DNA from 2 places in the Microbacterium sp. cx-55 genome. Region 2 is predicted to be linked to the other one. Evidence: predicted binding sites of a transcription regulator. Region 2 holds the regulator's gene; the other holds the start of a gene.
What was found. The regulator HrcA, encoded in region 2, represses chaperone genes, less so after heat shock. The targets are predictions, from matches to a motif close to TTNGCACTCGNNNNNNNCGAGTGCNAA.

Region 1 (14,488 bases), 1.1 Mb from region 2:
TCATGGACATGCTGCAAATCCTCTCCAACACCGCTGCGCAGATCCTTGCGCCGGCCACGCTCGGCTACGTCCTCGCGGCGATCGGCCTGTCGGTGCACTTCGGCTTCGCCGGGCTCCTCAACATGGGCGTCGCGGGCTTCATGGCGGTCGGCGCCTACGGCTTCGCGATCTCGATCGCGTCGTTCGACGTGCCGTGGCCGATCGCGATCGTGATCGGGCTCATCGCCTCGATGGTGTTCGCCCTGATCATGGGCATCCCGACGCTCCGGCTCCGCGGCGACTATCTCGCGATCGTCACGATCGCCGCGGCCGAGGTGCTCCGGCTCCTCTTCCTCACCTCCGCGTTCCGCAACTACACGGGTTCGGCGGACGGTCTCTCCGGCTTCCAAGCGAGCTTCCGCGCCAGCAACCCGCTTCCCGCCGGTCGCTACGGCATCGGACCGTGGACCTATCAGTCCGACCAGTGGTGGGTCATCATCGTCGGCGTCATCACGATCGCGATCGTCATCGCCATCGTCTGGCTGCTGATGCGGAGCCCGTGGGGCCGCGTGATCCGCGGCATCCGTGAAGACGAGGATGCGGTCCGCTCGCTCGGCAAGAACGTGTTCGCGTTCAAGATGCAGGCGCTGATCGTCGGTGGCGTCATCATCGCCGCCGGTGGCATCGTCACCGCCATGGGGACGAACGTGAACCCGAACGTCTACGTCACCTCGCAGACGTTCTACATCTGGACGGCCCTCCTCCTCGGTGGCGCCGCGACGATCTTCGGCCCCGTGCTCGGCGCTGTGCTCTTCTGGATCGTTCGCGCGTTCCTGTCGAACCTGCTGCCCGCGCTCGTCTCGATCGGCTGGCTGCCGTTCCTCACCACGGAGCAGAGCCAGATGCTCGTCTTCGTGCTCGTCGGTGTGGCCCTCATGCTGCTGGTCATCTTCCGCCCGCAGGGAATCCTCGGAAGCAAGAAGGAGCTGACCTTTGTCCGCTGAGGCCGTGCCCCCCACCCCGCGCCCGAAGACCACCGGCCTGCACCAGGGCGAACCCCGCCCCGGTGTCGCCAAGGTCGACCCGATCATCGTCATCGACGGCGTGCGCCGAACCTTCGGCGGCCTCACCGCCGTCGACGTCGAGCACCTCGAGATTCCGCGCGGGGCGATCACCGCCCTGATCGGCCCGAACGGTGCCGGCAAGACCACGCTGTTCAACCTGCTCACCGGCTTCGATAAGCCGAACGACGGCAGCTGGTCGTTCGACGGCACGAACCTCGCCGGCATCCCGGCATACAAGACGGCCCGCATGGGTCAGGTGCGCACGTTCCAGCTCACCAAGTCGCTGGGCCTGCTGACGGTTCTCGAGAACATGAAGCTTGGCGCGACCAAGCAGTCCGGTGAGCGCATCTGGGCCGGCATCCTGCCCTTCCTCTGGCGCAAGCAGGAGACCGACATCGAAGCCAAGGCCCGCGAGCTGCTCGCGCGCTTCAAGCTCGATGCCAAGGAGAAGGACTTCGCCGCCAGCCTCTCCGGCGGTCAGCGCAAGCTTCTCGAAATGGCGCGGGCGCTCATGAGCGACCCCGTGCTCGTGATGCTCGATGAGCCGATGGCCGGCGTCAACCCGGCGCTGACGCAGTCGCTGCTCGACCACATCCTGGATCTGAAGGATCTCGGCATGACGGTCGTGTTCGTCGAGCACGACATGCACATGGTGCGCCACATCGCCGACTGGGTCGTCGTCATGGCCGAGGGCAAGGTCGTGGCCGAGGGCCCGCCCGACGCCGTCATGAAGGAGCAGGCCGTCATCGACGCGTACCTCGGTGCGCACCAGGACGTCGACCTCGGTGTCGTCACCGGACGCCACGCCGGCACGCTCACGGCGGAGGGTCAGGAGCTCCTGGAGACCGCTCAGGAACTGGAGCAGGCCGTGGAGGCCGACATCCACCGCGATGCAGACAAGCCGGAGGACGGCCGATGAGTACGAACGTCGTCGAACTGAACGATGTCTTCGCCGGCTACCTGCCCGGTGTGAACATTCTCAACGGTGCGAACCTCACCGCCGCCAAAGGCGAACTGATCGGCATCATCGGGCCCAACGGTGCCGGAAAGTCGACCATGCTGAAGGCGATCTTCGGACAGGTGAAGGTGCGCGAAGGCTCCGTCATGCTGAACGGCGAGAACATCACGGGGCTCCGCGCCAACAAGCTCGTCGCCAAGGGCGTCGGCTTCGTGCCGCAGAACAACAACGTCTTCCCCAGCCTGTCGATCGCCGAGAACCTGCAGATGGGCGCCTACCAGCGGCCGAAGGTGGTCAGCGAGCGCATCGACTTCGTCGCGTCGATCTTCCCCGACCTCGCCAAGCGGCTCGGACAGCGCGCCGGCTCGCTCTCCGGTGGCGAGCGGCAGATGGTCGCGATGGGCCGTGCGCTCATGATGGACCCGCACGTGCTGCTGCTCGACGAGCCGTCCGCCGGCCTCTCCCCCTCTCGCCAGGATGAAGCGTTCCTGCGGGTGTCGGAGATCAACAAGGCCGGCGTGACGACGATCATGGTCGAGCAGAACGCGCGACGCTGCCTGCAGATCTGCGACCGCGGCTACGTGCTCGACCAGGGCCGTGACGCCTACACCGGCACCGGCCGCGACCTGCTGAACGACCCCAAGGTCATCGGCCTGTACCTGGGCACCCTCGGGACCTGACGCGCCGCTCGCGCCCGACGCGCCGCTCGCGCCCGACGCGCCTGCGCGCGCCTGACGCGCCTGCGATCGCCTGATGCGCCTGCGCGCCGCTGCACGGAAATGCCGGTCCACCTTCGGGTGGGCCGGCATTTCCGTGCGCGGGGCCCCTCTTTTCTTGCTCACGTGGCGCGATCGGTCGGGAACCACGGCGAACTGCGACACGTGAAGCATCCGAGGTCTGGCTCGGGCCATGCTCGGGTGCCGCTCACACGGGATCTGGCTCACGTGACGGAATCGGTCAGGAACGACGACGGATCGCGACACGTGAAGCATCCGGAGTCGGGCTCACGTGACGCAATCGGCCGGGAACGACGACAGATTGCGACATGTGAGGCATCCGACCTTCGCTCACGGAAGGCATAGGCACGAGCACGAGCAGGGCACGGGCCGGGGCACCGGCACGAGCACGTGCAGGGGCCGGGGCACGCGAAAGGGCCCCGGTCCGAAGACCGGGGCCCAGATCCTGCGGTCGGGTCAGCCGACGTTCAGGAACTCGTAGTTGTTGTCTTCGCCGTACTGGAAGATGCCGATCGACGCCTCGGTCGGGTCGCCGACCGCGTTGAACGTGATCGGACCGGAGACACCGTCGTAGTCAGCAACGCCACCGGCGATGATGATGTCGGCGCACTCCGCGTACGTCGTGCACTTCGTGCCGTCATCCGCGCCGCCCGAGACGGACTGCAGGTGCGCAGCGACGTCGGGGCCTGCGGTCGAGCCGGCCTCGAGAGCCGCCAGCGCCAGCAGGATCACGGCGTCGTAGGACTCCGGAGCGTAGGTGAAGTCAGCCAGTTCGGCGTTGCCCGCACCGGTCCAGAAGGACTGGAGGTTGTCGCGGAAGGTCGCCGTGGTGGCCGGGTCGACCGCCGGGTACGTACCCTTCGCGCCCGCCATGGTGCCCTCGGGGAACTCATCGCCGAAGTTAGCGAGGTTTCCGTCGACGAGGTACATCTTGTCGGCCGGGAAGTCTGCACCGAGCAGCTCGGGGATGATCGTCTTGACCTCTTCGAAGGTGATCAGGGCGATCGAGTCGGGGTTGGCCGCCATGACGTCCTCGACCTGGGCCGAGAAGTTGGTGTCACCCGTGTTGTAGAGCGACGCCGCGACGACCGATCCGCCGGCTGCCTCGAAGGCGGCCTTCGTGAAGCACGCGAGTCCGGTGCCGTAGGAGTCGTTGAGCACGATCATGCCCAGCGTCTCGTTGCCGTCGGCCGCGATCAGGTTGCCGAGCACCTCGCCCTGGAGCACGTCCGAGGGGGCGGTGCGCCAGTAGAGGCCCTTGTCCTCGTAGCCGGTGAAGGCTGCCGACGTGTTGGCCGGGGAGAACTGGATCGCGTCGGCCGCGATGACCTGGTCGATGAACTGCAGCGAGGTACCCGAGGATGCGGCGCCGATGATGGCGGTCGCGCCCTCGCCGAGGAGGCGGGGGATCTCGGTCTCGTAAGCCTTGTTGTCGGTGTCACCCGAGTCGCCCTGGATCAGGTCGACCGTGACGCCCTTAGCAGCCGCGTTGACCTCGGAGGTCGCGTACTGGGTGGCGGAGATCTCGGGCGGTCCGAGGAACGCCAGGTTGCCGGTGACCGGCAGAGCGGTACCGATCTTGTAGGTCAGGTCGGTGCCGGGGCCCTCGGAGGTCGAGCTGAACTCCGGGGTGTAGGACGCGGGCTGGGCCGCGTCGCAGTCGATCGGGAAGTCCGAACCGGCTGCCTCGGTCGACGTGGCATCGCTGCCACCGCCGCCGCTACATCCGGCCAGAACGAGTGCACTCGCGCCGATCAGGGCGATGCCGCCCAGGACCTTTGCGGTACCGGAACGCGGGAAAGCGCGCATGGTGCTCCTTGGTGAGAGTCGGAAACGCGGGCTCGTCGCCGCGCGAATTGTGACAAACCTAGCCAAGGGACCGCGTCGCACATGTTGCGATGTGTTAACGGAAGGTTTCGCTACTCAATCGTTATCAAATTGCTGTGAGTTCCTCTGCGTGAGCGAGCACCTCTGCGAACCCCCGTCGTGCCCGTTCGCCGCGCGATCACGTCAGTTCTGCGACATCCGAGGGCGCGTCGTCGCGCTCGCGGGCGGCCGCCGCATCCGCTCGCCCGCGTCGTGTGCGGCGCGCCGCGAGGAGCGAGTCGGTGGTCAGCAGGATCAGGGCGACCCAGACGATCGCGAATCCGATCCAGCGGCCCGTCGTCATCTCTTCGCCCAGCAGCCACGCTCCGATGACGAACTGCAGGACCGGAGCGACGAACTGCATGATGCCGAGCAGGCTCAACGGGGCGCGCCGGGCGGCGGCGGCGAACATGAGCAGGGGCGTCGCGGTGGCGATGCCCGCGGCCGCAAGAAGCGCCGTCTGCGGCATGCCCACGGAGACGACGAGAAGGCCACCCGTCGCGGCCACCACACCGAGCTGCACGAGCGCGACCGGGGTCAGCCAGGCCGACTCGAGGGTGAGCCCGCTGACCGCATCGACGGCCGGGCCGATCTTCTTCTTCACGAGTCCGTAGAAGCCGAACGAGAAGGCGAGCGACAGCGCGATCCACGGGAACACGCCGTAGCCAACGACGATCACGCCGACCGCGACCGCGGCGAGGCCGATCGCGATCCACTGCGTGAGACGGAGACGTTCGTGCAGCAGCAGAACACCGAGCAGCACCGTGACGATCGGGTTGATGAAGTACCCGAGGCTCGTCTCGATGACATGCCCACTCAGGGCGGCGTACAGGAAGACCTGCCAGTTGACGTAGATGAGGGCGCCCGCGAGCGCCGTGAGCCCGAGCAGCCGGGGCTGGCGCAGAATCGCGACCAGCCGCCCCCACGACCGGGTCACGAGGATCAGCAGCGCGCAGAACACCAGCGAGAGCAGGATGCGCCACGCGACGATCTCGAAAGGGCCGATCGGTGCCAGCAGCACGAAGTACAGCGGCAGGAATCCCCAGAGGAAGTAGGCGCCGAACGCGTACAGCCCGCCCGCGGTGGTCTGGTCTGCGGAGGCGTTCGGAGTCACCTCCTCAGCCTACGGCGGGGGAAGGACACCGGATGCGGCGCCGCATCCGGTGTGCTGCCGATCACCCGCGGGATCCTGCCACCGCGCTCTTCCCGCTGCGCCTCTCCCCAGGGAGGGGCGCGAAAAAGAGAAGGGCCCGACCACCGGAGTGGTCGGGCCCTTCGTCAGAGGATCGTCAGCGAACGACGACCGCGAGCACGTCGCGGGCCGAGAGCACGAGGTACTCGTCGGCACCGAACTTGACCTCGGTTCCGCCGTACTTGCTGTAGATGACGCGGTCGCCCACGGCGACGTCGAGCGGAACGCGGTTGCCGTTGTCATCGATGCGGCCGGGGCCGACAGCCACGACCTCGCCCTCCTGGGGCTTCTCCTTGGCGGTGTCGGGGATGACCAGACCACTCGCGGTGGTCTGCTCTGCCTCGACCTGCTGGATGACGATGCGGTCCTCGAGCGGCTTGATGGAAACCGACACGGTCTACCTCTTCTTTCTCGCTTCGTGAAACGGAAGACTCATTAGCACCCTCACATCGAGAGTGCTAACGCAAGTCTAGAGGCGTCCTGGCACTCGTGCAACGCGAGTGCCAATCCGCGCCCGCTCGCCACGCCACGAGCCCGCCTCACGACAGCGGACGCGCCGCCGACCGTAGGCTGGCGGGATGGAGATGGCGGACCTGCGCACGCTGCTTACCCCCGAGGGCCTACGGCTGCTCGATGAGGTCGGCACGGTCGAGTCCACCGACGACGCCGCATCCGCCGTCGGCCGGCTGCGAGCGCAGGGGCACTCCCCCGAGCTCGTCGCGGTCGTGGTGACGCAGGCGCGGCTCCGCACGCGGGCGCGCGCGAAGTTCGCGCAGTTCGCCGACGGGATGCTGTTCACCCGGGCAGGTCTCGAACAGGCGACACGGCTCGGGATCGCCGCCCGGCACGCCGCCCGCTTCGCGGCGCTCGCGCCCCGCGGCGAACGCACGCACGTCGCCGACCTCGGCTGCGGTATCGGCGGCGACGCCCTCGGCGTCGCGGCGCTCGGGATGCGGGTGACGGCCGTCGACGCCGACGAGGTCACCGCCGCGGTCGCCGCTTACAACCTGGCGCCGTTCGGGGATGACATCCGCGTGCTCCACTCCCGCGCGGAGGAGACCCCGCTCGAGGGCATCGACGCCGTGTGGCTCGACCCCGCGCGTCGAAGCGCCGGCCACGACGACACGACGCGCCTGCGCGCCTCGGACTACACACCGTCGCTCGACTGGGCGTTCGCGCTGGCCGAACGCGTGCCCACCGGCATCAAACTCGGCCCCGGCTTCGAGCGCGCCGACATTCCGGAGGCCGCCGAGGCGCAGTGGATCAGCGTGGACGGATCGACGATCGAGCTCGTGCTGTGGTCGGGGGCGCTCGCCCGCGAGGGGGTGCGGCGCGCGGCGCTCGTCATCCGGGGGGATCAGGCCCACGAGCTGACGGCCGCGGGCGACACCGAGGACGCCCCGCCGCGCGAGCTCGCGGAGTTCCTGCACGAGCCCGAGGGGGCCGTCATCCGCGCGCGCCTGATCGGAGACGTCGCGCGCGCGCTCGATGCCGGGATGCTCGACCCGAGGATCGCGTACCTGACGTCGGATGCGGCCGTCACGAGTCCGTTCGTGCAGTCGTTCCGCATCCGCGAAGAACTGCCGTTGGACACGAAGAAGCTCGCCCGGGCGCTCAAGGAACGGGGCATCGGGCGCCTCGAGATCAAGAAGCGCGGCGTGGACATCGACCCGGCGACGCTGCGGACGCGGCTGAAGCTCTCGGGCGACGCAGGAGCGACGCTGATCCTCACCCGCACGGGTGGGCGGCGTCGCGCGTTGCTCGCCGACCGGGTGGGCTGAGCGCGCAGTCGCGCCGTCAGCCCCACGATCGAGCGCGCCGTCGCGCCGTCAGCCCCACCATCCGGCGCGGTACGCGGCCCACGCCAGCCATCCGGCGCTGTAGATCACCGCGAGCGCGCCGAGCGCGATCGCCCAGATCGCCATCTGACGCGACTCGGCGCGGCGTCGCAGAGACAGCGCGCCGAGCACGAGCCCACTGAGCGCGATCGGCAGCGCGAGGCCGACGACGAACGACGCGATGAGTCCGACGACGGCGAAGCCGAGGCCGATCGCCGCCAGGTTCGCCGGTCGAACGGCGGCGATCGGCGCCACCGACGTTCCCGTCGCTGGCACGAGCTCGATCCGCGGCTCGTTCGCGTCGAACGATGCGAGTGCGAGGGGCGCGGTCGGCGGGCGCGTGAAACCGCCGCGGTGCGTGCCCGGCAGAACGGCCTCGGCGACAGGCGTCTCCACGTCGGTCGACGGCGCCTCGACGGAGGTCAGGACCGTGGGCGCCGGGGGGCGCGGCCGCGCCGTCTCGGGAGCGAGCGCCTCGGTGGCGGCCAGAATCGGCTGCGCAGAGGCATCCGCCGCATCCGTCTCCGGTCCCGCCTCCCGCTCGGTCATGCCGGGACCACCGCCGGGGACTCGGCGACCTGGATCTCGGTGACCGGCAGCGTCGAATCCGCGCCGAACGACAGAGTCGACGGGCGCCGCCCCGACATGATCAGTTCGGAGGCGAGCGCGGCGATCATCGCGCCATTGTCGGTGCAGAGGCTCAGCGGCGGGATGCGGACCGCCACGCCCGCCGCCGAACCGCGCTCGAGGGCGACATCGCGGAGCCGCCGGTTCGCGATCACGCCGCCGCCGAGCAGCAGGCGGGGGACGCCGAAGCGGGCGCACGCATCGAGCGCCTTGGTGACGAGCACATCGACGACGGACTCGCGGAACGATGCGGCAACGTCGGGCACGGACGGCTCCGGAGTCTGCTCCACGTACCGCGCGACGGCCGTCTTCAGCCCCGAGAACGAGAAGTCGTAGCGATGCCGATCCATGTCGGATGCGCGCGTGAGTCCGCGGGGGAAGCGGATGGCGGCGGGATCGCCGGCAGCGGCGACACGGTCGATCTCGGGACCGCCCGGGTAGGGCAGGCCGAGGATGCGCGCGACCTTGTCGAACGCCTCGCCCGCTGCGTCGTCGACCGTCTCCCCCAGCAGCTCGACGTCGGTCGTGAGGTCGCGAACGAGCAGAAGAGACGTGTGCCCGCCGCTCACCAGCAGGGCCACGGTGGGGTACTCCAGCGGCGGCGCGTCGGCGTCGAGGATGTCGGCGGCGATGTGTCCGACGAGGTGGTTGACGGCGTACAGCGGCTTTCCGAGGCCGACGGCGAGCGCCTTCGCGGCGCCCACACCGACCATCAGGGCACCAGCGAGACCCGGGCCCGATGTCACCGCCACCGCATCGATGTCACCCAGCTCAACGCCGGCATCGACGAGCGCCGCCTCGATCGAGGGCTGCAGCGCCTCGAGGTGCGCGCGCGCCGCGACCTCGGGAACGACCCCGCCGAACCGCGCGTGCTCGTCCATCGAGCTCGCGATGGTGTTGGAGAGCAGCGTACGGCCGCGGACGATGCCGATGCCCGTTTCATCGCAGCTCGTCTCGATGCCGAGAACCAGGGGTTCGGATGCGGTCATGTCGGGCCTCCTCCGTCCGCGGTGGCGGGTGTCGGGCCGGTGGCGGCGGGTGTTACGAGATTCGGAGATGTGACGGGATTCGGATGCGTGCGGGCCGCCGCATCCGAATCCGGTGACATCTCCGAAACCGGTGACGGCGTCGCGGCCGGGGCGGGCGTCGCGGGCGGAGCGACCGGAGCGGGTGCGGCCGAAGCCGCGGCGGCGGGCGGGACCGGGCGGGCCGCCCACGCGGGCACGTCGAGGGTCATCACGATCGCGTCGACGTCGTCGGGCTGGTAGTACCGCGGGCGGCGGCCGGTCTCGACGAAGCCTTCCGAGGCGTACAGCTGCTGCGCGACCGGGTTGTCGTCGCGGACCTCGAGGAAGACCGTCCGCGCGCGGCGTTCGTGCGCGATGCCGATGAGGGCGCGCAGCAGCATCCGGCCACTCCCGCGCCCCCGCTCGCTCTCGGACACGGCGATGGTCTGGATGTCGGCGTCGGGGGCGCCGGCGACCGAGCGGAGTCCGGCGTACCCGGCGAACACGCCGTCACGTTCGAGCACGAGGTAGCGGCCGTGCGGCGACGCCAACTCGGCGCGCATCATCGCGGTGCTCCAGGCGTCGGTCGGAAACGAGGCCCGCTCGAGCGCCATGATCGCGCCGAGATCGTCGGCGGTCGCCTCCCGAATCACGCCGGCCTGCGGATGCGGCGCCACGTCGCGCATCACGAGACCCGCTTCGGCGCGTGCGCGACGGTGACGTCGGGCGAACGCAGGTAGAGCGGTTCGGGGCCGGCGAGGCTGCGCCTAGCCGCGACCGCGCGCGCGCCGGTGATGGCGAGCAGGGCCGCCGAGACCGAGGTCGCCTCGATCCGCGCGGCGTCGAGCTCGCGCAGCCGGTCATCGAGCAGGTCACGGGGCACGAGCGCCGGCTCCGCGACCCGTACCGGCAGGCCGTCATCGTCGAGCCCGAGATACACCGTGTAGGCGAACTCCTTGCGCCGTGCGTCGGTGACGACGGCGAACCGGCCCGCTTCTGCTCCCTCGAACGCCGCGGCCAGCAGCACCCCGAGCGCGACCGCGTCGTGGCTCGGCACGGGGATCACCGGAATGGCACGCGCGAGGGCGAAGGTCCGCGCCGCGGCGATCCCGATCCGGAGCCCCGTGAACGGACCGGGCCCCATGCCGGCGACGACGTGCGTGATCGGGTCGTCACCGGATGCGGGCAGCCCGCTGCCGTGCGCGGCGGTCGTTCTGGCCGCTTCCGTCGCCTGCACGAGAAGATCGCCGATCACCTCCGCGTGGCCGAGCGGGTTGTCGCTCGCGACCTCGGCCCGCACGACACCGTCGGGGTCGACGAGTGCCACCGCCGTGCCGAGGGAGGTGTCGATGCCGAGGATCACCCCTCCAGGGTATCCGGCCGGTTGCGTCCCCCGTCGGCGAGGCTCGACCGCGGGGACGGATGCCGGTGGGTCAGCGTGCCGACATCCGCGCGCCGGGCGCCAATCCGCGGCCCCCGCCGCAACGAATAGCGGGTATGCACCGAGACACGAGCCTCACCGCGCTCCGCACGAGCGCCGCCGCCCTGGGGCTGCGACGAACCCGGCTGGGCCGGATGACCGTGCACGCCGGACGCGAACGCGGCGAGGTCGCGACGCTGCTGCTGCACGGCGCCGCCGGGTCGTGGACGACGTGGACGCCGCTGATCGCCGCATCCGATCGTCTGGGCACCCCGCTCACCGACGTGATCATCCCGGACCTGCCCGGATGGGGCGACAGCGCCGGCACCGTCGACGACATCGGCGCGGTGTCGGCCGAGCTCGCGGCGATGGTTCGCTCGCAGGGATTCGAGCGCTGGCGCGTCGTCGGACACTCCCTCGGCGGATTCGTCGCCCTCGACCTGGCGGCGCGCGAGCCCGAGGCGACCGTCGGGGTCGGACTCGTGTCGCCGAGCGGCCCCGGGGTGCAGGCGGTGGTCCGCCGGCCGTTCGCCCGTGCCGCACGAGTGCCGGGATTCGCGGGGATGCTGCTCGCGATGCGGGCGCTCTCCGGGCTCGGCGCGGGCGCACCCGACCTCCTGCGCGGCCTCGATCGGGTGGGACTGCTGCGGCCCCTCGCCGCCCCGCTCTTCGCGCGACTCGACCGCATCGACCCCTCGGTGATCTCCGCGCTGGCCGACGAGATCCGGCCGGTCGCGTTCGGCGGTGCCGCCCGCCTCGCCGCGGCCTACGACACCGCCAGGTGGCGCACCATCACGGCGTCCGTGGTGTCGGTGCGCGGCGAACGCGACGTCTTCGCCGCGGCGGATGAGCAGGCCCGACTGGCCGCGATCGTCCCCCGTTTCCGCGAGGTCCGGATGCGGTCCGCCGGGCATTTCGCCCATGTGGAACAGCCCGTGGCCACGCTCCGTGCCCTCGGCCTCGGCGCCGCGGGCGGGACGGACCCGCGCTGGCGGGACTACCGCCGCGTCACCGCCTGACCGACGCCGCCCGGGGTGGCGAGCGGCGTCAGGGGCGGCGGCTGATCGTCACGAGGCGCGGGGTGTCGGCGTCGAGCGCGAGCGTCGCCTGCGAGTACGTGCCGCACGCGGTGTCGACGCCGCGGCCGTGCCACTCGCGGTCGAGTTCGACCTCCCACCACGAATCGGTGACGGCTCCCGCGAACGGCGCGCCCCACTCGACGACGACGACCGAACCGGCGAAGTCGATGTCGAGGTCGTCCAGCTCCGCTGCGGAGCCCAGACGGTACGCGTCGACGTGCACGAGGGGCACGCCACCGACCAGCGAGGGATGAGTGCGCGCGATCACGAAGGTCGGGCTCTGGATCGGGCCGCGGACACCGAGCGACTCGGCGATCCCGCGCGTGAGGGTGGTCTTTCCGGCACCGAGCGGGCCGGTCAGCACCAGCACGTCGCCCGCGCGCAGCCGGGAGCCCATGTCGCGCCCGAGCTGTTCCATCGCGTCGGGCGAATCGATCTCACGCTGCCCGAGGAGGTCGTCGAGTCCGGTCGTCTGCGTGTCCTGTGCCATGTGATCTCCAACGCTGAGCGCGCCCGCTTCATGCCCCGCGTCCGCATCCGCATCCGGCCCCGCATCCGCATCCACCTCCGCCGAAACGGGATCTTCGCGCCGAAACGGAGGGGTTACCCCACTGTCTCGGCGCGAAGATCCCGTCTCGCGGTCGGATGCGGGGGTGCCGCCGGGGACGCGGCGGCTCACGACGCGACCTGACGGCGGGTGACGCGGGCGCCGATCCGGGTGACGATCTCGTAGTTGATCGTGCCCGCCGCATCCGCCCATGCCGACGCGGCGGGGGCGCCGAGCGTCGGATCGCCGAACAGGATCGCCTCGTCGCCGACCGACACGACGGCGTCGCCGACGTCGACCACGAACTGGTCCATCGCGATGCGACCCGCGACACGGAAGCGCTGTCCGCCGATGACGACCGGTCCCGCGCCCGACGCCTGCCGCGGCACCCCGTCGGCGTACCCGACCGGGATGAGGGCGAGCGTCGTTTCGCGCTCGGTGACGTAGTCGTAGCCGTACGAGACCCCCTGCCCGGCGCCCACGCGGCGCACCGCGGCGACGGACGCACGCAGGGTCATCGCCGGACGCAGGCCGAGGTCCGCGGAACTCCGGTCCGCGAACGGCGACAGCCCGTACAGACCGATGCCGATGCGGACGCAGTTCAGCCGCGCTTCGGGCAGGTCGATCGCCGCGTGGGTCGCGGCGAGATGGTGAACGCGCGGCGCGAGTCCGGCGGCACTCGCGGCCGCCACACCGTCGTGGAATCGCGCGAGGGCGGTGCGGTCCGCATCCGCCGACGCGTTGGAGAGGTGGCTGAAGATGCCATCGACGCGGATGCGGCCGAGCCGCTCCAGCCGCGCGGCCTCCGCGAAGACGACCCGGTCCTCGCCGGCCGCGAGGCCGTTGCGGCCGAGGCCGGTCTCGAGCTTCAGGTGCACGACCGCGGGCCGGTCGGCGGTCGAGGCCGCCGCGGCCGCGTTCAGCTGATCGAGGCTCGAGATGCCCAGGTCGATGCCGCGCTCGACTGCTTCACCGAAGGTCGCCCCGGGCGCGTGCAACCACGCGAGGATCGGGGCGTCGATGCCCGTGCGGCGGAGCGCGAGCGCCTCGGGCACATCGGCCACGCCCAGGCGACTCGCCCCGCCGGCCAGAGCCGCCGCGGCGCTGCGTCCGGCGCCGTGCCCGTAGCCGTCGGCTTTCACGACGGCGAGCACATCGACGCCGACCATGCGGCGCAGCTGCCGGACGTTGTCTTCTATCGCGCCGACGTCAATCGTGGCTTCGCGCATGACCCCCGCGGGCAGCGTGCTCATGCCGCGTCCTTTCCCTCGCCCGGTACCGCGTGACCCGTCGCGGTGTCGCCCGCATCCGGAGATCCCGCAGCGTCGCCCGCCGCAGCGTCGCCCGCATCCGGAACCACGGACGCGGCGCGGAGCGACTCAGCACCCTCGGCGACGACGTACGCCGTGGCGAGTCCGGCGTCGTGGCTCATCGAGAGGTGCAGGGTCACGATCCCGCGCGCCGCCACGACCTCCGCGGTCGACCCGGTGAGGGTGAACCACGGCCGGCCGGACGGTTCCGGGGTGATCTGGATCTCGGTCCAGTGCACGCCGTCCGACCCGCCGAGCGCCTTGATCAGCGCTTCCTTCGCGGCGTAACGGGCCGCGAGCGAGCGCGGTTTGAGGGCCTGCTCGGCGACCGAGAACAGGCGTTCGCGCAGCCGCGGTGTGCGCAGCAGGGTCTGCTCGAACCGCGGAATGTCGACGATGTCGACGCCGATGCCGACGATCATGTGTCCTCCCGGATGCGGCGGCCCACCGCATCCGCCACTCTATCCGCGCCCCGCGGGGCGCCTCCATCCCGCGAGACTGCAGTGGCGCCGCGAGACTGCGGCCTGCGACCAACGTCTCGCCGCGAAAGTGCAGTCTCGCGGGTGAAGAGCTCGCGGATTACTCGACGGTGACGGACTTCGCGAGGTTGCGGGGCTGGTCGACGTCGAGGCCCTTGGCGGTTGCCAGGCCCATCGCGAAGATGTGCAGCGGCACGACCGCGAGCAGCGGCTCGAAGAGCGCACCGGCGAGCGGGATGCGGATGACCTCGTCGGAGAACGGGAGCACCGACGCGTCGCCCTCTTCCGCGATCACGATCACGCGCGCGCCGCGCGCCCGGATCTCCTGCACGTTGGAGACGACCTTGTCGTGCAGCAGCGACGACTCCCGCGGCGACGGGACGAT
Region 2 (14,488 bases):
ATGAGCCGCAGCAGGACGGTCTCGTCGATCGCGACGCCCGACTCGTTGGTGATCTCGATCGTCATGGTCGTCCTCGCTTCGGTAGATGATCGCGCGCGCCGCCGCGGCGGTCGGCGCGGTTCGCGAATTCGCTCGCCTCGTCGCGTTCGCGGCGGGTGGCGAGTCGCTGTTCGTCGTATTCGCTGTACGCGTCGACGATTCGTCCGACGAGCGTGTGGCGGACGACGTCCTCGCTCGTGAGCGTCGCGAAATGAATGTCGTCGATGTCCTTCAGCACCCGGGTGACCAGGCGGAGCCCGGACGTTCCCTGCGGAAGGTCTACCTGCGTGATGTCGCCCGTGACGACCATGCGGGTGCCGAAGCCGAGGCGGGTGAGGAACATCTTCATCTGCTCGGGCGTCGTGTTCTGAGCCTCGTCGAGGACGACGAACGAATCGTTGAGCGTGCGGCCGCGCATGTACGCCAGGGGTGCGACCTCGATCGTGCCGGACGCCATGAGCTTCGGCACGATGTCGGGATCGAGCATCTCGTTGAGCGCGTCGTAGAGCGGGCGCAGGTACGGGTCGATCTTGTCGTTCAGCGTGCCCGGCAGGAACCCGAGCCGCTCCCCCGCCTCGACCGCCGGCCGCGTGAGGATGATGCGGCTGACTTCCTTGCGCTGCAGGGCCTGCACCGCCTTCGCCATCGCGAGGTACGTCTTTCCGGTACCGGCCGGACCGATGCCGAACACGATCGTGTTCTCCTCGATCGCATCGACGTACGCCTTCTGACCGAGGGTCTTCGGGCGGATGACTTTACCCCGGGACGACAGGATCGCCTCGCCCATCACCTCGGACGGGCGGATGTCGCCGTCCGCGCGCAGCATCCGTCCCGCCGAGGTCACGTCGGCCGGGCCGACGTCGTGTCCGTCACGGGTCATAGTGAGCAACTCCTCGACAAGCTTCTTCGCCGCGGCGACGTCGGCCGCCGTCCCCGACAGGGTGATCTCGTTGCCGCGGACATGCACATCGACGGTCGGATGTTCGCGCTCGACGACGCGGAGCAGTCGGTCCTGCGGACCGAGGACGCGAACCATCGCGATGCCGTCCGCGAGCAGACGTTCGACGGTGCGGTCTTCATCTCCCCCGGATGCGGGAACGCCGGGATCAGGCACCGGTGCTCACCTCGTCGAGTCCGCCGGCGAGAACGTGGGCGTGCACGTGGAACACGGTCTGGCCCGCCGAAGCTCCGGTGTTGAACACCAGGCGGAACTCGCCGTCCGCGTGCTCGGCGGCGACCCGGTGGGCGAGGTCGACCACCTCGGCGAGCAGTGCGGGGTCTCCAGCGGCGAGTTCGACGACGTCGCGGTACTGCTGGGTCTTCGGGATCACCAGCAGATGCACCGGCGCCTGCGGCGCGATGTCACGAATGACGAAGGCTCGCTCGGTCTCGGCGACGATCTCTGACGGGATCTCGCCCTGCAGGATGCGCGTGAAGACGGAGGGCTCGCTCATTCGTCCAGTCTACCGACGGCGTCCCGCCGTCGGCGGAGCGTCACCACTGCCCCCGCGCGACCTCGAACGCGGCCAACGCGACCGGGCCCGCCGTCGACGTGCGCAGCACGCTCTCCCCGAGCCGCACCGCACGCGCACCGGCGGCGGCGAACGCGTCGAGCTCGCTGCGGTCGATTCCGCCCTCGGGCCCGACGACGAGGAGCACCTCGGTCACCGATTCGTCGAACTCGCGGACGACGTCGGTCAAGCGGTCCGACGCGGTGGGCTCCAGAACGAGGACCACGGATGCGGCGGCGCGCGCGGCGATCCGGGCGGTCGTCGTTACCGGCTCCACCTCGGGAATCCACGCGCGATGGGCCTGCTTCGCCGCCTCCCGGACGATGCCGGCCCAGCGGACGCGACCCTTCTCGGCCTTCTCCGCGCCCCAGCGGGAAACGCTGCGCACGGCCTGCCAGGGCACGATCGCATCGACGCCGAGTTCGGTGGCGGCCTGGATGGCGAGCTCATCCCGGTCGCCCTTGGCGAGAGCCTGCACCAGCACCAGACGCGGCGTGCGCGCCGGCACGTGCCGACGCGCAGTGACGCGCACCGTGACTTCGCGCGGCGTCACGTCTTCCACGGCACCCTCGATCCAGAGGCCACAGCCGTCGCCGACCGTCACCGCTTCGCCCGGGCGCACCCGCCGCACCGAGGCGGCGTGGTGGGCCTCGGCTCCGGTCAGCGCGACGATGTCACCGACTGCGGCCGCGGCCGCATCCTCGACCAGAAAGTGCAGCGCCACCGGTCACCCGTTCCGGAAGCGGTCGCGGAGTTTGGCGAACAATCCCTGCTGGAACTCGGACAGCCTCGGAGCAGGAGCCTTGGTCTTCTTCGCGAAGTCCTCGATGAGCGCGCGTTCCTTCGCGTCCAGGCGCGTCGGCGTCACGACGTGCACTCCGATGCGGAGGTCGCCGCGCTGCGTGCCACGGAGCGGGGTGATGCCTCGCCCCTTGATCGTCAGCACGTCTCCCGCCTGCACGCCCGCGCGCAGTTCGAGATCGACGGGTCCGTCGAGCGACTCGATGCGGGTCGTCGTTCCGAGGATGGCATCGGGCATCGACACATCGAGGGTCGCGAGCAGGTCGTCGCCGTCACGGCTGAAGACCTCGTGAGGTGTGACGGTGATCTCCAGGTACAGGTCGCCGTGAGGTCCGCCCGCCGGTCCGACCTCGCCCGAGCCCGGGAGCTGCAGACGCAGACCCGTCTCGACCCCGGCCGGGATGTCGACGGAGACGGTGCGACGAGCGCGCACGCGACCCTGTCCCTGGCAGGTGGCGCACGGGTACGGGATGGTGGTGCCGTAGCCCTGGCAGGTGGCGCACGGCGCGCTCGTGACGACGTTGCCGATCAGGCTGCGGACCGTGCGCTGCACGTGTCCGGAGCCGTGGCAGATGTCGCAGGTCACGGGGGTCGTGCCCGGCTGGCAGCATCCGCCCTCGCACGTCTCGCAGAGCACGGCCGTGTCGACCTCGAGGTCGCGGTGCGCCCCGAAGACGACGTCGCTGAGCTCCAGGGAGACGCGGACGAGGGCGTCCTGGCCGCGTTCGGCGCGCGACCGGGCGCGGACTCGACCACCCTGGCCGCCACCGCCTCCGCCTCCGCCGAAGAACGTCTCGAAGATGTCGCCGAAGCCGCCGAAGTTCGCGCCGCCGCCTCCGCCGAACCCACCGGAGTCGCCGCCCATGTCGTAGCGCCGACGCTGCTCGGTGTCGCTCAGCACGTCGTACGCGTGCGTGACGAGCTTGAACTTCTCGGCCGCATCGTCACCGGGGTTGACGTCCGGGTGCAGCTGGCGGGCCAGCTTTCGGTACGCCTTCTTGATCTCATCCGTGGTCGCCTCGCGCGAGACGCCCAGTACTTCGTAGTGGTCAGCCACTTTCGCCTTCCCGTCCGCGCCGTGCGCGGAGATCGTCTGCGAGCGCTCAGCGCGCCCGGTCGTCTTCGTCCAGCAGTCGGCTGAGGTAGTGGGCCACAGCCCGCACCGCCGCCAGATTGCTGGAGTAGTCCATGCGCATGGGGCCGAGCACGCCGATGCGGGCCTGCCCCACCGTGGCCTCGTAATCGCTGGCGACCACGGATGCCTCGACCAGGCCGAACGATGCGTTCTCACGCCCGATCGATGCAGCCAGTCCCTGCCCGTCGGCCACCATCTCGCTCATCAGCCGCATGAGCGTCACCTGCTCCTCGATGGCCTCCAGGAGCGGGTAGATGCTGCCCCGGAAGTCGCCCTCGGAGCGAGCGAGCGTCGCCGCCCCCGCCATCACGAGCCGGTCCTGTCGGAACTCGTCGAGTTCCTCCCCCACCACGCGCAGGATGGCGCGCAGCGCGCCGTCCGCGCGGGTCGGTACGGCGGGTGCGGCGACGGCTGCCTCGACCCGGCGGGTGCCCTCTCGCACCGACGCTCCGGTGACGAGTGCCGACACCGACGTCCGCAGCTGTGCGACCACCGTCTCGTCGAGCTCATCGGGCGCGAACGCCACGCGCTGGGAGACACGGCCCGTGTCGGTGACGAGGATCACGACGAGTCGCGACCCCCCGAGGTGCACGAGCTCGACGTGGGTGATGTTCGCACGCTCGAAGGACGGATACTGCACGAGCGCGACCTGACCGGTGAGCTGGGTGAGCGCGCGAACCGTGCGCGCCAGCAGGTCATCGAGGTCGGCGGGGCCGTCGAGGAACGCCGTGATTGCGCTCCGCTGCGCGGTCGTCAACGGGCGGAGCTCGGCGAGGTGGTTGACGAAGACACGGTAGCCCTTGTCGGTGGGCACGCGACCCGACGAGGTGTGCGGCGCGACGATCAGTTCCTCGTCCTCCAGGAGCGCCATGTCGTTGCGGATCGTCGCCGCCGACACACCGAACGAGTGGCGGTCGACGATCGACTTGCTGCCCACCGGCTCTCGGGTCTCCACGTAGTCCTGCACGATCGCGCGGAGGACATCCAGACCACGTTCGCTGACCATGCGGATCCTTCCTGGCACTCGTGTACGGGGAGTGCCAATTCTAACCGGTCGTTCGCGCGGTGGGCAGATGACGGGTCCGTAGACTCGCGGCGGAGGCCCTGATGAACGACACCACCGTACCCACGACCGGCGGCACGATCGCCGGACGCAGCGACGCGGGAATCCGCCGTTTCCTCGGCATCCCCTACGCGCTGCCGCCCTTCGGCGAACACCGCTTCGGCCTGCCGCAGCCCGTTCCCGCGTGGGATGGCGAGTTCCGCGCGACCGACTTCGGACCCACGGCACCCCAGTCCCCGTACCCCGGCGCGATCGGGAAGCTGCTCCCGTCCGTGGCGATCGCGGGCGAGAACATCCTCACGCTGAACATCTGGGCCCCCGAGGATGCGGCGGGAGCGCCCGTCATGGTGTGGATCCACGGCGGTGCTCTCGAGCGCGGGACGAGCGCCCTGCCGTCGTACGACGGCACATCGTTCGCGCGCGACGGCGTGGTGTTCGTCTCGATCAACTACCGCCTCGGCGCGGAGGGATTCTCGGTCCTCGACGGCGTGCCGCGGAACCTCGGGCTCGAAGACGCCGCCGCCGCCGTGCACTGGGTGCAGCGCGAGATCGCGGCCTTCGGCGGCGACCCCGCCCGCGTGACGATCTTCGGCGAATCGGCGGGCGGCGCGATCGTTGCGGCGCTCGCGTCCCGGCCGGACGTCCGCGGCGCCCTCGCGGGCGCCATCGTGCAGAGCGGCCCGCTGGATGCAGAACCCGTCGAACGCGCCGCGCGAGTCACCGCCGCCATTGCGAAGCACCTCGGGATCCCCGCCACCCGGGAGGCGTTCGCGGATGTTCCGCCGGAGCGTCTCGTCGCCGCACGCGATGCACTCGCCGCCCGCAGCTCGCTCCTGCGATCAGCCCCCGGGCACACGATCGCACTCGATCCGGTCAGCCTGCCCGTCAGTCCGCGCACCGCCGTGGGGGATGCGGAGTTCCCGTTGCTGATCGGCACGAACACCGACGAGTACCGGCTGTGGTTCACGCCCGACGCCCTGCAGCGTCTCAACCGAGTCGCCCCTGCCGTCGCCCTCCTCGGCATGAAGGTGCCGTTCCGGGCCTGGCGGGCGTACCGCGACGCGCTCCCGTCCGCCTCCTCGGCCGAGCGACTCGGTCAGGTGTTCACCGACCGCGTGCTCCGCGTGCCGGCGATCGAGCTCGCCTCGGCGCGATCCGCCCCCACCTGGGTCTACGAGTTCGCCTGGCAGAGCCCCGTCCGCGACCTTCGCGCGGCACACGCACTGGAGATCGGATTCGTCTTCGACGGCGTCCAGGACGACGCATCCATCGCACTCGCCGGCCCGGACGCTCCCGTTTCGCTCGCGCAGCGGATGCACGCCGAGTGGGTGCGATTCGCTTTCACGGGCTCGCCCGGCTGGGACACCTGGACGGCGGATGCAGACGGCCCCGTGCAGCGCTACGACGTCGACTCATCGCCCGTGCCGCTCCCCCGCGCCGCGGCATTGCACGCGCTCAGCCGGTCCTGACCGACGGTCGACGCACGTCCGTGCGGGTCACTCCGTGAGCGCGCGGACGACGGCGTCGGCGAGGAGCCGGCCGCGCCGTGTCAGCACGATGCGACCGCCGATGGCGGATGCCCCCTCGATCAGGCCGTCGGCGATGAGCCCCGCGACGGCGCTTCGCCGTACCGGGGGGATCGCCTGCATCGACAACCCCTCGCGGATGCGCGACTGGAGCAGGATCCGCTCGAGGGTGCGGGCCTCGGCATCCGGAACCTCCCGCGCCGCCGCCGGCGACACGTCCTGCGCCAGGCGCTGCGCGTACGCCGCGGGGTGCTTCACGTTCCACCACCGGACGCCGGCGACGTGGCTGTGCGCACCGGGACCGAAGCCCCACCAGTCGGTGCCCCGCCAGTAGGCGAGATTATGGCGCGAGCGCTGCGACGGCGTGCGCGCCCAGTTCGACACCTCGTACCAGTCGAAGCCCGCGGCGGCGGCCGCATCGTCGACGAGCTCGTACATGTCGGCCTGCAGGTCGTCGTCGGGCGCCGGCACCTCACCGCGGCGGATGCGGCGGGCGAGCTGGGTGCCGTCTTCGATGATGAGCGCGTACGCCGAGAGGTGATCGGGCTCGAGAGCGAGCGCGGTCGAGACCGACGTGCGCCAGTCCTCGATGCTCTCGCCGGGAGCGCCGTAGATCAGGTCGAGGCTCACCGCGAGGCCCACGGCGCGCGCCGCGGCGACCGCATGCGCGACGTTCGCCGGATCATGAGTGCGGTCGAGCGCCGCCAGCACGTGCGGCACGGCCGACTGCATCCCGATCGAGACGCGCGTCACACCCGCATCCGCGAGCTCCTGCAGCGACTCCACCGAGACCGTGTCGGGATTGGCTTCGACCGTGATCTCCGCGCCGGGCGCGATGCCGAACGCGTCCCGCACGTCGCCCAGCATCCGAGCGAGAGATCCGGACGGCAGGAGGGTCGGGGTGCCGCCCCCGAAGAACACGGTCTGAGCCGGCCGGCGGTGCTCACCGAGCACCCGCGTCGCCATCGCGATCTCCCGCGACACCGAATCGGGGTAGTCCTCGCGGCGCTCTCCGCGGAGCTCCTCGGCGGTGTACGTGTTGAAGTCGCAGTACCCGCAGCGCACCCGGCAGAACGGCACGTGCAGGTAGACGCCGAAGTCGACCTCCGGATCGGCGACGACACCGTGCGGCAATGCGCCGTCGGCCGGAACCGGGTCACCGTCGGGAAGAACCGAGGGCGACATCAGGTGTACATCGGCGAGATCGCCCGCAGGTAACGGCCGAACAGCTCGCGACGCCGACGCCGAACCAGCACCGGCAGCATCCGGTACGCGAGCGCCACCGGGCGGTCGAACGCGCGCACCGTGAACCACACTTCATCGTCGCTGCGCCACTCGATCATGAACGACTCCTCGCCGCTCACCACCGAGCCCTCGACCGTGCCCAGCGCGAAACCGATGCGACGCTTCTCCTCCACGACGAAGATCACGCGAAGTTCCGCATCCACGCTCATGCCGCCCACGCGGCCGTGGACGTGCACCGTCGCGCCCGCGCCGACGTACGGCGTGCCGTCGGCGTCGAAGCGCAGGTCGGCGTCCAGACGGCTCGGCGCGATCGGCTGACCCTCGTCGTCGAAACTCACACCCGAGTAGGCGGGCCCGGCGGCCGGACGAATGTCGCGCAACTCCAGACCCCCGTCGCGCAGCGCGCGCCACGACAGCAACGCCTCGCCCGCGGCGCGGAAGCGATCTTCGCCGCTGCCGATCTTCCACGACTCCTGGGCCGGAAGACTGCGTTCCGGCGGGTACTGCATGAGATCGGATGCTTGGGTCGCCCCGACGGCGGCATAGTCGACGGTCTCGTCCCGGAAGGTCCCGCGGCGCATATCCCTCAGCCTAACCGTGGTGGTTCGCGGCACGCCCGGCGATCATCCTCCGGAGCGCGCCCCGCCACTACTTCTTGTCTTTGGTTTCCACATCGCCCGAGAGCGCAGCGATGAACGCCTCCTGGGGGACCTCCACGCGACCGACCATCTTCATGCGCTTCTTTCCCTCCTTCTGCTTCTCGAGCAGTTTGCGCTTTCGCGTGATGTCGCCGCCGTAGCACTTCGCGAGCACGTCCTTGCGGATGGCGCGAATGCTCTCTCGGGCGATGATCCGCGCGCCGATGGCCGCCTGGATCGGCACCTCGAACTGCTGGCGCGGGATGAGCTTGCGCAGGCGCTCGGTCATCAGCGTGCCGTACGCGTACGCCTTCTCTCGGTGCACGATGGCGCTGAACGCGTCGACCTTGTCGCCCTGCAGCAGAATGTCGACCTTCACGAGATCGGCCTCCTGCTGTCCCGACGGCTCGTAGTCGAGGCTCGCGTACCCCTGCGTGCGGCTCTTCAGCTGGTCGAAGAAGTCGAAGACGATCTCACCGAGCGGCATGTTGTAGCGCAGCTCGACGCGTTCCTCGCTCAGGTAATCCATACCGAGCAGTGTGCCGCGACGGGACTGGCAGAGCTCCATCACGGTGCCCACGAAATCCTTCGGCAGCAGGATCGCGGCCTTGACCATCGGCTCGGATACGGAGGCGACGCGGCCATCCGGATACTCGCTCGGGTTCGTGACCGTGACCGTCTGCCCGGTGTCGGTCTGCACCTCGTAGATCACGCTCGGCGCGGTCGTGATGAGGTCGAGGTCGAACTCCCGAGCGAGACGCTCGGTCACGATCTCGAGGTGCAGGAGCCCCAGGAACCCGCAGCGGAAGCCGAAGCCCAGCGCGACCGACGTCTCCGGCTCGTAGACCAGCGCCGCATCCGAGAGCTTCAGCTTGTCGAGCGCTTCACGGAGGATCGCGTAGTCGCTGCCGTCGATCGGGTAGAGACCCGAGAACACCATCGGCTTGGGGTCGGTGTATCCGGGCAGGGCTTGGGTCGCGGGCTTGCGGGCCGTCGTGATCGTGTCACCGACCTTCGACTGGCGCACGTCCTTCACGCCCGTGATCAGGTACCCCACTTCGCCCACGCCGAGACCCGTGGACGGCGTCGGCTCGGGGCTCGAGACGCCGATCTCCAGCAGCTCGTGCGTCGCGCGCGTCGACATCATCTGGATGCGTTCGCGGGGCTCGAGCTTGCCGTCGATCATGCGCACGTAGGTCACGACACCGCGGTAGGCGTCGTAGACGGAGTCGAAGATCATCGCGCGGGCCGCGGCGTTCGGGTCACCCTGGGGGGCGGGGATCTCGGCGACGATGCGCTCGAGCAGCTCTTCGACGCCCTGGCCGGTCTTACCGCTCACGCGGAGCACGTCTTCCGGCTTGCCACCGATGAGGCCGGCGAGCTCGGCGGCGAACTTGTCGGGATCGGCGGCCGGCAGGTCGATCTTGTTGAGCACCGGGATGATCTGCAGGTCGTTCTCGAGCGCGAGGTAGAGGTTCGCGAGCGTCTGCGCCTCGATACCCTGCGCGGCGTCCACGAGCAGCACAGCGCCTTCGCAGGCGGCGAGCGACCGACTCACCTCGTAGGTGAAGTCCACGTGCCCGGGGGTGTCGATCATGTTCAGCGCGTAGGTCTGCCCGTTCGACTCCCATGGCATGCGCACGGCCTGGCTCTTGATGGTGATGCCGCGCTCGCGCTCGATATCCATGCGGTCGAGGTACTGGGCGCGCATGTCGCGGTCGTTGACGACGCCCGTGATCTGCAGCATCCGGTCGGCCAAGGTCGACTTGCCGTGGTCGATGTGGGCGATGATGCAGAAGTTCCGGAGCGACTCGGGAGGAGTCGCACTCGGCTGCAGGGACGTAAGCGCGCGCGGTGACATGTTCCGTCGATTCTACGGGCGGCGACCGTGGACCGTGTTCCCCGCGCATAGCCTGGTCGGATGACGGTGCAGGTCGTTCTGGTCCACGGCATCCGCACGTCCGCGTCGATGTGGCGGGCACAGGTTGAAACCCTCGCGGCGCGGGGCATCACCGCGACGGCCGTCGACCTCCCCGGGCACGGAACGCGGATGGCGGAGACGTTCACCCTGGCGGAGGCCTTCGCCACGATCGATCGGGCCGTGCGCACGGCGGCTGAGCGCGGGCCGGTGCTGCTGGTGGGTCATTCCATGGGCGGTCTGCTCTGCACCGAGTACGCGGGTGCGATCGATCCGCCCCCCATCGCGGGCTTCGTCGCGGCGTCGTGCACGTCGATCCCGCGCGGTGTCGGGCTCCGCACCTACCGTGCGCTCGCACGAACCGTCGACGCGCTCCCCGACCGCGGGATGTGGATGACGAAGCGGATGCTGGCCGCCACTTTGCCGGAAGAGACCCGCGCCGACTTCGGCGCGGGCGGGTACGCCTTCGACACCCAGGACCTCGCCCTGAGCCTGCTCGCCACCCTCGACGTCGCGGGAGCGGTCGCCCGCATCCGCGTGCCGCTCTGGTTCGTCAACGGCCAGTACGACCAGCTCCGCCTCCACGAACGCCTCTTCACCCGGCTCGCGCCGCACGCGGAACTGATCGTCGTGCCACGCACCAGCCATCTCGTGACCGCCATGCGTCCCGCCGCGTTCGACGCCGTCCTCGCGCTCGCCATCGCCACGATCGATGCCCGGCACGCGAGCGACCCGCAGGACCACGGGGTTTCCGCGCAGACCTGATAGAGTTGTTCCTTGGCTTGCATGCGGGGATTTTCCCGTCCCTCATGACCGCCGGAAAGCGCCCTCTTCGCCGACCGGCACGATCCTATTTCTCTCAAACGAAAGTCCGACGACACACGTGGCAAACATCAAGTCGCAGATCAAGCGCAACAAGACCAACGAGAAGGCGCGCGAGCGCAACAAGGCCGTTAAGAGCGAGCTGCGTAGCGCGGTGCGCCGCACCCGCGAGGCTGTCGCCGCCGGCGACAAGACCGCTGCGGTCAAGGCCCTCGGCACGGCGACCAAGAAGCTCGACAAGGCCGTCAGCAAGGGCGTCATCCACCAGAACCAGGCGGCGAACCGCAAGTCGGCCATCGCCAAGCAGGTCGCGTCGCTCTAAGCACCGCTTTTGTTCGAAGGCCCGTCGTTCGCGACGGGCCTTCGTCATTTCTGGCGCCGGTCTCAGGCGGAGCCATAGGGAGCGCGCGTCGCAATCACGGTGATGAGTCGCTCCAGGGCGAACACCGGGTCGCGGGAGGCGCCTTTGACCTCGGCGTCGGCACGTGCGGTCGCCTGGATCGCGAGCCCCAGCGCATCCTGGTTCCAGCCGGCGAGATCGCGCCGCGCGCGATCGACCTGCCAGTCCTTCATCCCGAGCCGCGACGCGAGGGCACCGGATGACTCGCGGGTTCCGGCCACCCGCGCCATCGTGCGCAGCTTCATGGCGATCGCCGCGACCATCGGCACGGGATCCGCACCCGACGCCAGCGCCTGCCGCAGGCTCACCAGCGCGTCTCCGTAGCGACCGGCGATCGCGATGTCGGCCACCGTGAACGCCGATGTCTCGACGCGACCCCCGTAGTACCGCTCGACGATCTGGTCGGTGATATCGCCCTCGACGTCGACGATGAGCTGCTGACAGGCCGCCGCGAGTTCGGTCAGATCGTCGGCGAACGCCGCCACGAGCGAGCGCAGAGCGTTCGACGCGATCCGGCGTCCTGCCTCGCGGAACTCCCCCGCGGCGAAGTCGTACCGGTCGGAATCGCGGCGCACCGCGGGGCACGCGATCTCGATGCCGCCACCGGTACCGGCGCGGATGGCCTCGAGGAGCTTCTTGCCACGCACGCTCGCCCCCGTGTGGCGGAGCACGATCGTCGCGCCGTCCTGGGGACCGGCGAGGTACGAGATGGCCTCCGCGAGGAACGCGTCGGAACACTTCTCGACGCTGCTGACCCGAACGAGGCGGGGCTCGCCGAAGAGCGACGGCGCGCTCACCGCCAGCAACGTCCCCGCCGTGTAGTCGGCCGCGTCGATGTCGGAGATCTCGAGACTCGGGTCTTCTGCGCGCAGGTACTCGCGAAGCCGCGATGTCGCGCGCTCCGCGCAGACCTCCTCGGGACCCGAGATCAGCACGATGGGCGCCGGTCGGGGTTCCCGCCATGACACCTGCGGGATGGCCGACCGCGGGGCGGACGGTCGACGAGTAACCATCGCTCCAGCCTACTCAGCCCCACCGACGCCGGGCGGCGCCCGCTCGCGCCAGAGTGTCAGGCGGATGCCGATGTCGGTCGACACCGTTCCGACCAGCACCAGACCGTCCTGATCCGTGCGGGCGATGCTCATGCCCAGGTTCTGCGCCATCCGGAGTGCCTCGTCTCGAGGATGCCCGTAATCGTTGTCGATGCCGACCGAGATCAGCGCGAGTTCCGCCCCGAGGGCGCGATAGAGCGCCGGCTCCTGGTCCGCCGAGCCGTGGTGCGACAGTTTCACGACGCGGTAGGGCGGATGCAGCACTCTCGACGAAAGGAGGGCGCGCTGCGCGTCGGCGCCGAGGTCTCCGAGCAGGATCGTGCGCGGCAGATCGGGCCCTTCGATCTCGACCACCACGCTCGCGTCGTTGCCCGGCGGGAACGCGGCGGAGGCCGGCCACAGCACCCGCCACATCGCGTCGCCGAGCGTGCCGCGCATCCCGACCTCGCCCTGGACGGTCCGCGCCGCCCCGACCCCGGATACCGTGCGTTCGTCCTGCGCCTCACCGACCGGACCGTGCACCAGGAGGTCGGTGCGACCGGCGAGGGCCGCGGCACCACCGACGTGATCGAGGTCGAAGTGCGTCAGCACGGCGACGTCGAGCCGACCGATCCCGAGCCGGTCGAGACACCCCGTGAGGAGATCGGGATCCGGCCCCGTGTCGACGAGCATGACCCGGCCCGCCGAACGCAGGAGCACCGCGTCGCCTTGCCCGATGTCGCACATCGCGATCCGCCAGTCGTGGGGTGTGCGCATCGGCACGATCACGGCCGCGACCACGACCGTTCCCGCGAGCACCCCGGCAGCGATCAGGAGACCCAGCGCGCTCAGGCGGCGCGCAACCAGAGCGATGCGTCGCCGACCCGGCCGGAGGATCACGAGGGTGATGGCCACGCCGGCCATCGTGAGAGCGAGGAGGCCGGGAAGACCCTCCGCCCACGGCAGGATCGCCCCCGGGAGGGCCGAGACCGCCTCCGCCGTCGCCGCGATCCAGGCCGCGGGCACCCAGGCGAGCGCGGTGAGTCCCGCCGCCAGAGCGGGGAGCGGCGCGGCCAGGCAGGCCGAGAGCCCGAGGATCGTGGCCGCCGGAGCCGCCGGCCCCGCGAGGAGATTCGCGGCGACTCCGTACAGCGAGACCCCGGGGGTGATGAGCACGATCAACGGGCCGCAGACGAGCTGAGCCGCCAGAGGCACCGCCAGGGCAACCGCGACCGCGCGGGGCAGAACACGTTCCAAGCCCCGCGCGAGCGGCGGCGCGAGCACCAGGAGCGCACCGGTGGCGGCGACCGACAGGGCGAAACCGAGCGACGACGCCAACCACGGATCCCCGGCGAGCAGCACGGCCACCGACAGAGCGAGGACCGCGACCCCGGCGCCCCGCCGCCCGAGGAGGAGGGCGAGCATCGCCACGGCCGACATGGTCGCCGCCCGAACGACGCTCGGCTCGGGGGTCACCAGGAGCACGAATCCACCGAGGGTCAACAGCCCGGCGGCAACTCGGGCACCCCGAGGCAGGCCGAGCGCCGCGGCCAGGAGGAATGCGAGGCCCACCACGATGGCGCAGTTCGCGCCGGACACGGCCGTGAGGTGCGACAGCGATGCGGCCTTCATCTGTTCGTCGAGCTCGGGCGCGACCTGCGAGGTGTCGCCCACCGCCAGCCCGGGAATCAGGCCGGCTCCGGGCGCCGGCAGACCGCCGCTCGCCGCGAGAAGAGCGGCCCGGAGGCCGGCGAAGACCGCCATCGTCCCCGTGGGAGGTTCGACCACCGCTCCGGACGGGCGGACGCGAACGACCAGCACCGCACGCTCCCCCGCATCGGCCGCGAACGCGGTCGCGTCGGCATGCAGCCGAGCGCCGACGTCGAGACCCTCGGGGCGCTCCTCGAGAAGAAGCGTGACGGGTACGCCGGCAGGAAGATCATGCGCTCCGGCGCGGATGCTCTCTGCGACGGCGTCGACGCGCCACCCGAGGATCGATCGCTCGGGTTTCGCCGTGATCTGCGCGGTGATCTCGAGCGCGCGCGACGTCGCTGACGCGACCGCCGCCTCGCGCGCCGGCGCCGCGACCGCCGTGGTCGCGGCGGCCGCAGCGGCGAACGCGAGCGCGACGATGACGACCGCAAGAACCGTCACCGGATCGACGGCCCGCTCGGCGCGGGTGCTCGGCCGCATCCGGATGCGGATCAGCAGCGCGAGAGCGACGACTACCAGTCCGCCGCATCCGGCCGCGATCGCGCCCGCCATTTCGGGGAAGAACGTCGACGCCGCGGCCGCCGCCCAGGTCGCGACGGCGGCGGGAACCATCCGGAAGGCTCGAGAATCCACCGTCACGCCGTCA

Region 1: a site for HrcA is predicted at 6,277-6,303, ahead of groES (co-chaperone GroES). Genes of this name have one in related genera too.

What each region holds. Positions count from the first base shown of each region.
Region 1 is NZ_CP088261.1:699,837-714,324, reverse strand. It holds gene LQ938_RS03385 (branched-chain amino acid ABC transporter permease) at 3-983, shown strand; gene LQ938_RS03380 (ABC transporter ATP-binding protein) at 988-1,962, shown strand; gene LQ938_RS03375 (ABC transporter ATP-binding protein) at 1,959-2,681, shown strand; gene LQ938_RS03370 (ABC transporter substrate-binding protein) at 3,195-4,547, opposite strand; gene rarD (EamA family transporter RarD) at 4,744-5,718, opposite strand; gene groES (co-chaperone GroES) at 5,894-6,190, opposite strand; gene LQ938_RS03355 (class I SAM-dependent methyltransferase) at 6,375-7,577, shown strand; gene LQ938_RS03350 (hypothetical protein) at 7,626-8,183, opposite strand; gene tsaD (tRNA (adenosine(37)-N6)-threonylcarbamoyltransferase complex transferase subunit TsaD) at 8,180-9,250, opposite strand; gene rimI (ribosomal protein S18-alanine N-acetyltransferase) at 9,247-9,954, opposite strand; gene tsaB (tRNA (adenosine(37)-N6)-threonylcarbamoyltransferase complex dimerization subunit type 1 TsaB) at 9,954-10,631, opposite strand; gene LQ938_RS03330 (alpha/beta fold hydrolase) at 10,766-11,707, shown strand; gene tsaE (tRNA (adenosine(37)-N6)-threonylcarbamoyltransferase complex ATPase subunit type 1 TsaE) at 11,736-12,257, opposite strand; gene alr (alanine racemase) at 12,443-13,567, opposite strand; partial or broken gene LQ938_RS03315 (holo-ACP synthase) at 13,699-14,046, opposite strand; gene glmS (glutamine--fructose-6-phosphate transaminase (isomerizing)) at 14,204-14,488, opposite strand, start outside.
Region 2 is NZ_CP088261.1:1,752,816-1,767,303, forward strand. It holds gene ybeY (rRNA maturation RNase YbeY) at 1-65, opposite strand, end outside; gene LQ938_RS08210 (PhoH family protein) at 62-1,075, opposite strand; gene LQ938_RS08215 (HIT domain-containing protein) at 1,146-1,493, opposite strand; gene LQ938_RS08220 (16S rRNA (uracil(1498)-N(3))-methyltransferase) at 1,534-2,274, opposite strand; gene dnaJ (molecular chaperone DnaJ) at 2,278-3,408, opposite strand; gene hrcA (heat-inducible transcriptional repressor HrcA) at 3,455-4,492, opposite strand; gene LQ938_RS08235 (carboxylesterase/lipase family protein) at 4,594-6,018, shown strand; gene hemW (radical SAM family heme chaperone HemW) at 6,046-7,260, opposite strand; gene LQ938_RS08245 (DUF1990 family protein) at 7,260-7,901, opposite strand; gene lepA (translation elongation factor 4) at 7,969-9,819, opposite strand; gene LQ938_RS08255 (alpha/beta fold hydrolase) at 9,880-10,641, shown strand; gene rpsT (30S ribosomal protein S20) at 10,760-11,020, shown strand; gene holA (DNA polymerase III subunit delta) at 11,083-12,111, opposite strand; gene LQ938_RS08270 (ComEC/Rec2 family competence protein) at 12,121-14,481, opposite strand; gene LQ938_RS08275 (ComEA family DNA-binding protein) at 14,486-14,488, opposite strand, start outside.